One region of the Streptomyces sp. NPDC006435 genome, then DNA from elsewhere that is predicted to be linked to it. Evidence: riboswitches for the same ligand, from Rfam matches in the RefSeq annotation. Region 1 holds a riboswitch; each other region holds the start of a gene.
What was found. A riboswitch is a leader RNA that binds a small molecule or an ion and turns the genes downstream of it on or off. The one in region 1 is predicted to bind thiamine pyrophosphate.
Positions count from the first base shown of each region.

Region 2: another riboswitch for thiamine pyrophosphate. It lies ahead of thiC (phosphomethylpyrimidine synthase ThiC); the one in region 1 lies ahead of thiO (glycine oxidase ThiO).
Region 3: another riboswitch for thiamine pyrophosphate. It lies ahead of ABZZ04_RS18455 (thiamine ABC transporter substrate-binding protein); the one in region 1 lies ahead of thiO (glycine oxidase ThiO).

Region 1 is NZ_JBEXPY010000009.1:139,770-143,035, reverse strand. Features, by position in the region: gene ABZZ04_RS12890 (FAD-dependent oxidoreductase) at 1-898, opposite strand, end outside; gene ABZZ04_RS12885 (hypothetical protein) at 903-1,247, opposite strand; TPP riboswitch at 1,299-1,411, shown strand; gene thiO (glycine oxidase ThiO) at 1,409-2,593, shown strand; gene thiS (sulfur carrier protein ThiS) at 2,590-2,859, shown strand; gene ABZZ04_RS12870 (thiazole synthase) at 2,862-3,266, shown strand, end outside.
Region 2 is NZ_JBEXPY010000001.1:245,533-248,798, forward strand. Features, by position in the region: gene ABZZ04_RS01110 (SsgA family sporulation/cell division regulator) at 1-383, shown strand, start outside; gene ABZZ04_RS01115 (YibE/F family protein) at 465-1,799, opposite strand; TPP riboswitch at 1,870-2,003, shown strand; gene thiC (phosphomethylpyrimidine synthase ThiC) at 1,996-3,266, shown strand, end outside.
Region 3 is NZ_JBEXPY010000017.1:71,418-74,683, reverse strand. Features, by position in the region: gene ABZZ04_RS18465 (phosphatidate cytidylyltransferase) at 1-286, shown strand, start outside; gene rlmN (23S rRNA (adenine(2503)-C(2))-methyltransferase RlmN) at 380-1,486, shown strand; TPP riboswitch at 1,540-1,656, shown strand; gene ABZZ04_RS18455 (thiamine ABC transporter substrate-binding protein) at 1,730-2,833, shown strand; gene ABZZ04_RS18450 (iron ABC transporter permease) at 2,983-3,266, shown strand, end outside.

The DNA of each region.
Region 1 (3,266 bases):
CGCCGTACCGGGCGGAGGGGAACGAGGCGCAGTCGCCGACCGCGTACACGTCGGGTGCCGAGGTGCGCAGCGCCCCGTCGGCGGTCACCGACCCGTCGGGGCCGAGCTCGATGCCGGAGCCGGCCAGCCAGCCGGTGGCGGGCCGTGCGCCGATCCCGACGACGACCGCCCCGGCCTGGAGCGTACGGCCGTCCGCGAGGACCACCCGGCCCGGCTCGATCCGGTCGACCCGGGCCCCGGTGAGGAGTTCGGCGCCGATCCCGGCGTACCAGTCGGCCATCGGGGCGGCGACCTCGGCGGGCATCGCGCCCGCGAGGGGCCGGTCGGCGGCCTCGACGACGGTGACCCCGCAGCCCGCGGCGCGGGCCGCGGTGGCGAACTCGGCCCCGATCCAGCCCGCGCCGACGACCACGACGTCGTGCCGTTCGCCGAGGACCGGGCGCAGCCGGGCCGCGTCGTCGAGGGTGCGCAGCAGGTGGACGCCGGGAACGCCCTCGGTGCCGGGCAGCACGACCGGTTCGGCGCCGGTCGCGATCACCAGGGCGTCGTAGCCGACGGGGCCCGAGGGGGTGTCCAGCTCGTGCGCGTCCGGTCGCACGCCGGTGACCTCGACGCCCAGCCGCAGTTCAATGTCCAGCGCCTCGAAGTCGACCTCGAAGGCGGAGTCCTCGGCCTTGCCGAGCAGCACCGCCTTGGACAACGGGGGCCGGTCGTAGGGCTGGTGGGGTTCGGCGCCGATCAGGACGACGGGGCCGGTGAAGCCCTGTTCCCGCAGGGCCACCGCGGTCTGCACGCCCGCCATGCCCGCGCCCACGACGACGACGCGGCGCCCCGGCCGCCGGTCCGGCTGCTCTGACTGCTGCTGATCGCTCACCCCTACACCATAAGCATCTGACATTTCGTCAGGAAGAGGGGATCTCCTCGACCGTGCTCGTCCCGCCGCCCTCCTGCGACTCCCACTCCCACCGCTCCTCCAGCCGGACCCGGCCGTCCGCGAGGTCGACGACGGTGGAGACGCAGTGGCCGCAGGACGTCGTCCCGTCCTGCTTCAGCTGGACGTACCTGAAGTCGAGGGTGTCACCGTCCCGGGTGCCGACGAGATGGCCGCGGACCACGTCACCGCCCGCGTAGTCGGCCCAGATCCGGCCGTCCTGCTCGTGGTACGCGAAGCGGGTGCGGGTGCCGACCTGGCCCGGGGCCTGGTCGGCGACCGGGGCGAGGACGAGTCCGTCGAGCGAACGGGCCACGGTGGCTGCTCCCTTACTGGGCCGGGACGGCGGGGTTTAGGGTGGCCAACGTAAAACACTCGCGGGAGCCCGGACGCACCGGGCTGAGAGGGAGGCTGGGCGGCCTCCGACCGTACGAACCTGATCCGGGTCATGCCGGCGAAGGGAGGGGCTGGACGCCCATGCGTTCTTCCGGAAACGGGAAGGGACACGACGTCCTCGTCATCGGGGGCGGGATCATCGGTCTGGTGACCGCCTGGCGGGCCGCGCAGCGCGGACTGGGCACCGCGGTCGCCGATCCCGAACCGGGCGGCGGGGCCGCCCGGGTGGCGGCCGGCATGCTGGCCGCCGTCACCGAACTCCACTACGGCGAGGAGCTGCTGCTCGGTCTCAACGTCGCCTCGGCCGCCCGCTATCCGGCCTTCGTGGCCGAGCTGGAGGAGGCGAGCGGGCGGGAGACCGGCTTTCGCACCTGCGGCACCCTGGCCGTCGCCCTGGACGCCGACGACCGCGCCCATCTGCGGGAGCTGCACGCCCTCCAGCAGCGGTCCGGGCTGATGTCCCAGTGGCTCACCGGCCGTGAGTGCCGCCGGCTGGAGCCGATGCTGGCGCCGGGAGTCCGGGGCGGCCTGCGGGTCGACGGCGACCACCAGATCGACCCCCGCCGGCTGGCCGCCGCCCTGCTGACCGCCTGCGAGCGGGCCGGGGTGACCTTCCACCGCGACCGGGTGGAGCGCCTGACGGTGCGGGGCGGCCGGGCCGCCGGGGCGGTGCTCGACGGGGGTACGGAACTGGCGGCCGACCAGGTCGTGCTCGCCGCGGGCAGCCTCAGCGGCCGGCTCCCGGGGCTGCCGGACCACGTCGTGCCGCCGGTCCGGCCGGTCAAGGGGCAGGTGCTCCGGCTGACCGTGCCCGCCCCGTACGCGCCCTTCCTCAGCCGGACGGTACGGGCCGTGGTCCGGGGCAGCCACGTCTACCTGGTCCCGCGCGAGAACGGCGAGCTGGTCGTCGGCGCCACCAGCGAGGAGCTGGGCTGGGACACCACCGTCACCGCGGGCGGCGTCTACGAACTGCTGCGGGACGCCCACGAGCTGGTCCCCGGCATCACCGAGCTGCCGCTCACCGAGGCCCTGGCCGGTCTGCGCCCCGCCTCCCCCGACAACGCCCCGCTGCTGGGCCCCACCGCCCTGCCCGGCCTGCACCTCGCCACCGGTCACCACCGCAACGGGGTGCTGCTCACCCCCGTCACCGGTGACGTCATGGCGGAGTTCCTCACCGGCGGCGAACCGCCCGAGCAGGCCCGCCCCTTCACCCCGCACCGATTCCCGTCCGCCGCCGCCCCCGTACGTCAGGAGCAGCCCGCATGACCGAGTCCGCATCCCGCCCCGGCTCCCCCGCCGGGCCCGGCACGTCCCCCGCCCCCTCCGCCGCCCTCTCCGTGTCCGTGAACGGCGAGGTCCGCGTCCTCGCCGCGGGCACCGCCCTGGACGCCCTGGTCGCCTCCCTCACCACCGCGGGCTCCGGCGTGGCCGCCGCCGTCAACGAGACCGTCGTGCCGCGGGGCCGGTGGTCCGCCGTCGTGCTGGCCGACGGCGACCGCGTCGAGATCCTGACCGCGGTCCAGGGGGGCTGACCGTGTCCGACGACCTCTTCGCCCTCGGCGGCACCGACTTCGGCTCCCGGCTGATCATGGGGACGGGCGGGGCGGCCGGCCTCGACGTGCTGGAACGTTCCCTGGTCGCCTCCGGCACCGAGCTGACCACCGTCGCGATGCGCCGCCTCGATCCGACCGTGCAGGGCTCGGTGCTCTCCGTCCTGGAGCGGCTCTCCATCCGCGTGCTGCCGAACACTGCGGGCTGCTTCACCGCGGGCGAGGCCGTGCTGACCGCCCGGCTGGCCCGCGAGGCGCTCGGCACCGACTGGATCAAGCTGGAGGTGGTGGCCGACGAGCGGACCCTGCTGCCCGACCCGATCGAGCTGCTGGACGCCGCGGAGATCCTGGTGGACGACGGCTTCACCGTGCTGCCGTACACCAACGAC
Region 2 (3,266 bases), on a different contig from region 1:
TCTCTTTCCGGATCCCGGTGGAGCTCCGGTACGAGGTCTGCGATCCGTATGCGATCCGCATGACCTTCCATCTGCCCGGCGATGCCCCCGTCACCTGGGCATTCGGTCGTGAGTTGTTGCTCGACGGCCTCAACAGTCCCAGTGGGGACGGTGATGTGCACATCGGGCCGACGGAGCCCGAGGGGCTGTCCGATGTGCACATCCGCCTTCAGGTCGGCGAGGACCGGGCCCTCTTCCGGGCCGGTACCGCGCCGCTCGTGGCTTTTCTCGACCGGACCGACAAGCTCGTGCCGCTGGGGCAGGAGTGCACGCTCGGTGACTTCGAGGGCAATCTGGAGGAGGCCCTGGGCCGGATCCTCGCCGAGGAGCAGAACGCGGGCTGAAGGAACCCGGTGCCGCCCACCGGATCGCCGGTCGAACACGGCACCTGCCGAATGGGTGAATTGCTCACCCGGCGGAGACGTTCAGGCCCTCGTCCTGCGACGACGGCCCTTCCCGGCCCGTACGGGTGCCGAAGCCCCGGCTTCCGCGCCGAGTTCTGTGCGGTCCGCGGAGACGACCAGCGCAGCGAGCACCGTCGTCACCGGCACCGAGGCGACCAGTCCGATCGAGCCGACCAGGGTTCGTACGATCTCCTCCGCCACCAGCTCGCTGTTGGCCACCGTCCCCACGCTGCTCTGCGCGATGGAGAAGAGCAGCAGCAATGGCAGCGCGGCGCCGGCGTAGGCGAGCACGAGCGTGTTGACGACCGAGGCGATGTGGTCGCGCCCGATCCTGATCCCCGCCCGGTAGAGCCCGCGCACGCCCATCGACGGGTTCGCCCGGTGCAGTTCCCAGACCGCGGACGTCTGGGTGACGGTCACGTCGTCGAGCACTCCGAGCGAACCGATGATGACACCGGCCAGCAGCAGACCGCTCATGTCGATGTGCGGGTACAGGCCGTGGATGAGGCCGGTGTTGTCGTCGGTGTTGCCGCTCAGGCTCGCCCAGCCGATGAAGAGCGATCCGAGCAGTCCGATCAGCAGCAGCGAGGCCAGCGTGCCGATCACCGCCACCGAGGTGCGGGCGCTCGGGCCGTGGCACATGTAGAGCGCGATCAGCATGATCGCGCTGGCTCCCACCACCGCGACGAGCAGCGGGTTGGAGCCCTGGAGCACGGCCGGGAGGATGAACAGGGTCAGCACGGCGAACGAGACCGCGAGCGCCACCAGCGCCAACACCCCGCGCATCCGGCCCACCGCGACCACGACCAGGGCGAAGATCCCGGCCAGCAGGGTCATCGGGAACTTCCGGGCCACGTCCGTCACCGAATACTGCAGATCACGGGGTGCGTCGGGCGCGTACGACACGATCACGCCCTGGCCCTCGCGCAGTTGACGCGGGGCGTCGGGCTGCACGATCTCGACGAACGTCCGGCCCCTGTCGGGCCCGGACGTCACCTCAACGGTGGCCTTCCGGCACGATCCCCTGTCGTCGTCCGTCGGCGGGGCGGCCTCCTGGCCGACGGGCACCTGCACCGCGTTCACGTCCTTGCAGTTCACCATGTCGACTCTCACCACCTTCGCCTGTCGGGTCTGCCGGTCGAACCCCACGCCGGTCCGTTCGTGCGCGGGAGCGCCGCCCGGCCAGAGCGCCACCAGGCCGACGACGACGGCGGTGGCGAACGGGATCAGGACGGCCGCGATGACCTTGCGCAGATGTCTGGAGACGGGCGCCGCGGGACCGTGACCGTGCGAGTGGCCGTGCTGATGGCCCTGGAGTTCGGTGTCGATATCGGTGTCGATACGGGGGGACGTCACCGGCAGATCATCGCAAGAAGGGACGGGCCCACTGTTCATCCCGCCGGACGGGACGCTAGCGTGGAGGAACCTTTGTACACGCGGGAGCTCGGAGCACCGGGCTGAGAGGGCGCTGACATCCGTACGTCCGTACGGAAACGGCTGCGCCGACCGCCGAACCTGTTACCGGGTAATGCCGGCGTAGGGAGTAGGTCTCATGACCACATCGGACGCACGCACGCCTGCCTCCAGTCGGAGCGACGAGGCCGGGAAGTCCATCGGCTGGCACAAGGGATACGTCTCGGGCTCGCGCCCGGACCTCCGGGTGCCGGTCCGTCAGGTGCACCTCACCAACGGCAAGGACGTGACGCTGTACGACACGTCGGGGCCGTACACCGATCCTGCTGTCGAGACCGACGTCCGTCGCGGACTCGCACCGCTGCGGGAGAACTGGATCACTGCCCGCGGCGACACCGAGGAGTACCCGGGTCGCCCCGTCCGTCCCGAGGACGACGGACTCAGGCACACCTCGCCGCGCGGCGGGCTGCGCAACCTCGACGCGGTCTTCCCGGGCCGTCCCCGGCTGCCCCGCCGCAGCCGGGACGGACGGCCCGTGACCCAGCTCGCGTACGCCCGACGGGGCGAGATCACCCCGGAGATGGAGTACGTGGCGATCCGGGAGAACGTCGCGCCGGAGGTGGTGCGCGAGGAGATCGCGGCCGGCCGGGCCGTGCTGCCGGCCAACGTCAACCACCCCGAGATCGAACCGATGATCATCGGGAAGCGGTTCCTGGTGAAGGTCAACGCCAACATCGGCAACTCCGCGGTGACGTCCTCCATCGAGGAGGAGGTGGAAAAGATGACGTGGGCGACGCGCTGGGGCGCCGATACCGTGATGGATCTGTCCACCGGCCGCAACATTCACACCACCCGTGAGTGGGTTCTGCGTAATTCACCCGTTCCGATCGGTACCGTCCCGCTCTACCAGGCGCTCGAAAAGGTGGACGGCCGGGCAGAGGAACTGAGCTGGGAGATCTACAAGGACACCGTCATCGAGCAGGCCGAGCAGGGCGTCGACTACATGACGGTGCACGCCGGCGTGCGCCTGCCGTACGTGCCGCTGACCGCCCGTCGCAAGACCGGCATCGTCTCGCGCGGCGGCTCGATCATGGCGGCGTGGTGCCTGGCGCACCACAAGGAGTCGTTCCTGTACGAGCACTTCGAGGAGCTCTGCGAGATCCTCGCGGCCTACGACGTGACGTACTCGCTGGGTGACGGGCTGCGGCCCGGTTCGATCGCCGACGCCAACGACGAGGCGCAGTTCGCCGAACTGCGGACGCTCGGCGAACTCAACACGGTGGCCAAGGGGTTCGGTGTCCAGACCATGATCGAGGGTCCGGGACACGTCCCGATGCACAAGATCAAGGAGAACATCGACCTCCAGCAGGAGATCTGCGAGGAGGCGCCGTTCTACACGCTCGGCCCGCT
Region 3 (3,266 bases), on a different contig from region 1:
GGGACTGTTCGGGGCCGTCTCCTTCGCGATGGTCGCCGGTGCGCTGTGCATGCAGTTCCTGATCGACGGCGGTTCCTGGTGGCAGGGGCTGCTGCTCGGACTCGCGGTCGCGGTCAGCGCCACCCTCGGCGACCTCGGGGAGTCGATGATCAAGCGGGACCTCGGCATCAAGGACATGGGCACGCTGCTGCCGGGGCACGGCGGGATCATGGACCGGCTGGACTCGCTGCTACCGACCGCTCCCGTGGTCTGGCTGCTGCTGGTGCTGTTCGTCGGCTCCGGCTGAGACCGGCCTCCGGCCGGGGGTTTCCACGGGTCAGGGCCCGTCGTCCACAGGACGGCGGGCCCTTGCCGTCGCGTCTGCGACACTGGATGAACCATGCCTAAGCCCGGAGAACTCACTTTCGTCGCGCCCCGCGGAGCCAAGAAGCCGCCGCGGCACCTCGCCGACCTCACGCCCGCCGAGCGCAGGGAGGCCGTCGCCGCGATCGGCGAGAAGCCGTTCCGCGCCCAGCAGCTCTCGCAGCACTACTTCGCGCGGTACGCGCACGACCCGGCCGAGTGGACCAACATCCCGGCCGGATCGCGGGACAAGCTCGCCGAGGCGATGTTCCCCGACCTGATGTCCGTGGTCCGGCACATCAGCTGCGACGACGACACCACCCGCAAGACGCTGTGGAAGCTCCACGACGGGACGCTCGTCGAGTCCGTCCTGATGCGCTACCCGGAGCGGGTGACCATGTGCATCTCGTCCCAGGCGGGATGCGGGATGAACTGCCCGTTCTGCGCGACGGGACAGGCCGGACTCGACCGCAACCTGTCCACCGCCGAGATCGTCCACCAGATCGTGGACGGCATGCGGGCGCTGCGCGACGGGGAGGTCCCCGGCGGGCCGGCCCGGCTCTCCAACATCGTCTTCATGGGCATGGGCGAGCCGCTCGCCAACTACAACCGGGTGGTCGGCGCGATCCGCCGGCTCACCGACCCGGAGCCGGACGGGCTGGGGCTCTCGCAGCGCGGGATCACCGTCTCCACCGTGGGCCTGGTGCCCGCGATGCTCCGCTTCGCCGACGAGGGCTTCAAGTGCCGCCTCGCCGTCTCGCTGCACGCACCGGACGACGAACTGCGCGACACCCTCGTCCCCGTGAACACGCGCTGGAAGGTGCGCGAGGTGCTGGACGCGGCGTGGGAGTACGCGGAGAAGTCCGGCCGCCGCATCTCCATCGAGTACGCCCTGATCCGTGACATCAACGACCAGGCGTGGCGCGGCGACCTGCTCGGCAGGCTCCTCAAGGGCAAGCGGGTGCACGTCAACCTGATCCCGCTGAACCCCACGCCCGGTTCCAAGTGGACCGCCTCCCGCCCCGAGGACGAGAAGGCGTTCGTCGAGGCGATCGCCGCCCACGGCGTTCCGGTGACCGTGCGGGACACCCGCGGCCAGGAGATCGACGGGGCCTGCGGACAGCTGGCGGCGGCCGAGCGCTGAGCGCCTGCGGACGGCCAAAGGGGCCCGTGTAACCTGGGCCCGAAATCAACTTCATATTCCGACAGGGGAGCGCCACAGCGCTGAGAGTGCGGCACCGAGGACAGGTCGTCCGCAGACCCTCTGAACCTCGCCCGGGTCATTCCGGGTAGGAAGTTCGGTCATCAACTCATGCTGTTGCGCCCTGCCCGCTTTCCGCGGGCAGGGCCGCGTCTCTTCCTGGCCAAAACCCAGGAGGAATCCACAATGAGCACCACCCACAGGACCGGTCGGCTCGCGGCGACGGCTGCCGCCGCCGCGCTGGGCGTCACCGCGCTCGCCGGATGCGGGAGCTCCGACGACCAGGCGTCCGACGGCCCCAAGGGCTCCGGTTCCAAGACCGTGACCCTCGTCAGCCACGACTCCTTCAACGCCTCCAAGGAGGTCTTGAAGGAGTTCACGAAGGAGACCGGCTACACGGTCAAGGTGCTGAAGAGCGGCGACGCGGGCGTCGCGCTCAACCAGGAGATCCTGACCAAGGGCTCCCCGCGCGGCGACGTGTTCTTCGGCGTCGACAACACGCTGCTCTCCCGCGCCCTCGACAGCGGGCTCTTCACGCCGTACGAGGCCAAGGGCCTGGACCGGGTCGCCGAGGCCACCCGGCTCGACGCCGAGCACCGGGTCACCCCGGTCGACACCGGCGACATCTGCGTCAACTACGACAAGAAGTACTTCGCCGACAAGAAGCTCGCGCCGCCGAGCACCTTCGCCGATCTGGCGAAGCCCGCGTACAAGGACCTCCTCGTCACCGAGAACGCCGCGACCTCCTCGCCCGGTCTCGGCTTCCTCCTCGGCACCGTCGCCGCCTACGGCGAGAAGGGCTACCAGGACTACTGGAAGAAGCTGGAGAAGAACGGCGTCAAGGTCGTCGACGGCTGGGAGGAGGCGTACAACGAGGAGTTCTCCGGCTCCGCGGGCGGCAAGAAGGCCAAGGCCGACCGGCCGCTCGTCGTCTCGTACGCCTCCAGCCCGCCCGTCGAGGTGCTGTACGCGAAGCAGCCGCCGGCCGAGGCCCCGACCGGGGTCGCCACCGGGACCTGCTTCCGCCAGATCGAGTTCGCCGGTCTGCTGGACGGCGCGAAGAACGAGGCGGGCGGCAAGGCCCTGCTGGACTTCCTGATCAGCAAGAAGTTCCAGGAGGACATGCCGCTCAACATGTTCGTGAACCCGGTCGTCGAGGATGCCGAGCTGCCGGAGGTCTTCACGAAGTTCGGCGCCACCGTGGAGAAGCCGGCGACCGTCGCCCCGGACAGCATCGCCAAGAACCGTGAGCAGTGGGTCCAGTCGTGGTCCTCGCTCGTAGTGAAGTAACGAAGTCCCCCGAACGCGCGACGGACGCGGCCGGGACGGGCGGTCACGGGGAGGGCCCGCGCGGGGACGACGCGCGCGGGCCCGGTCCCGGGCGTTCGCGCGCTGCCCGTGCCGCGGCCCGGCGGGGGACCGCGGTGCGGCTCGGCCTGATGGCCGTGCCCGTGGCGTTCTTCGCGCTGTTCTTCGCCTACCCGGTCGTCGCGATCGTCGGCCGCGGGCTGAAGGCGGACGGCGTCTGGCAGTTCGGCCGGGTCGGCGAGGTGCTGGCCCGGCCGGACATCCGCGAAGTCCTCTGGTTCACCGGCTGGCAGGCGCTCGCCTCGACCGCGCTGACCCTGCTGATCGCACTGCCCGGCGCCTATGTCTTCGCCCGCCTCGACTTCCCCGGCAAACAACTGCTGCGGGCCGTCGTCACGGTGCCGTTCGTCCTGCC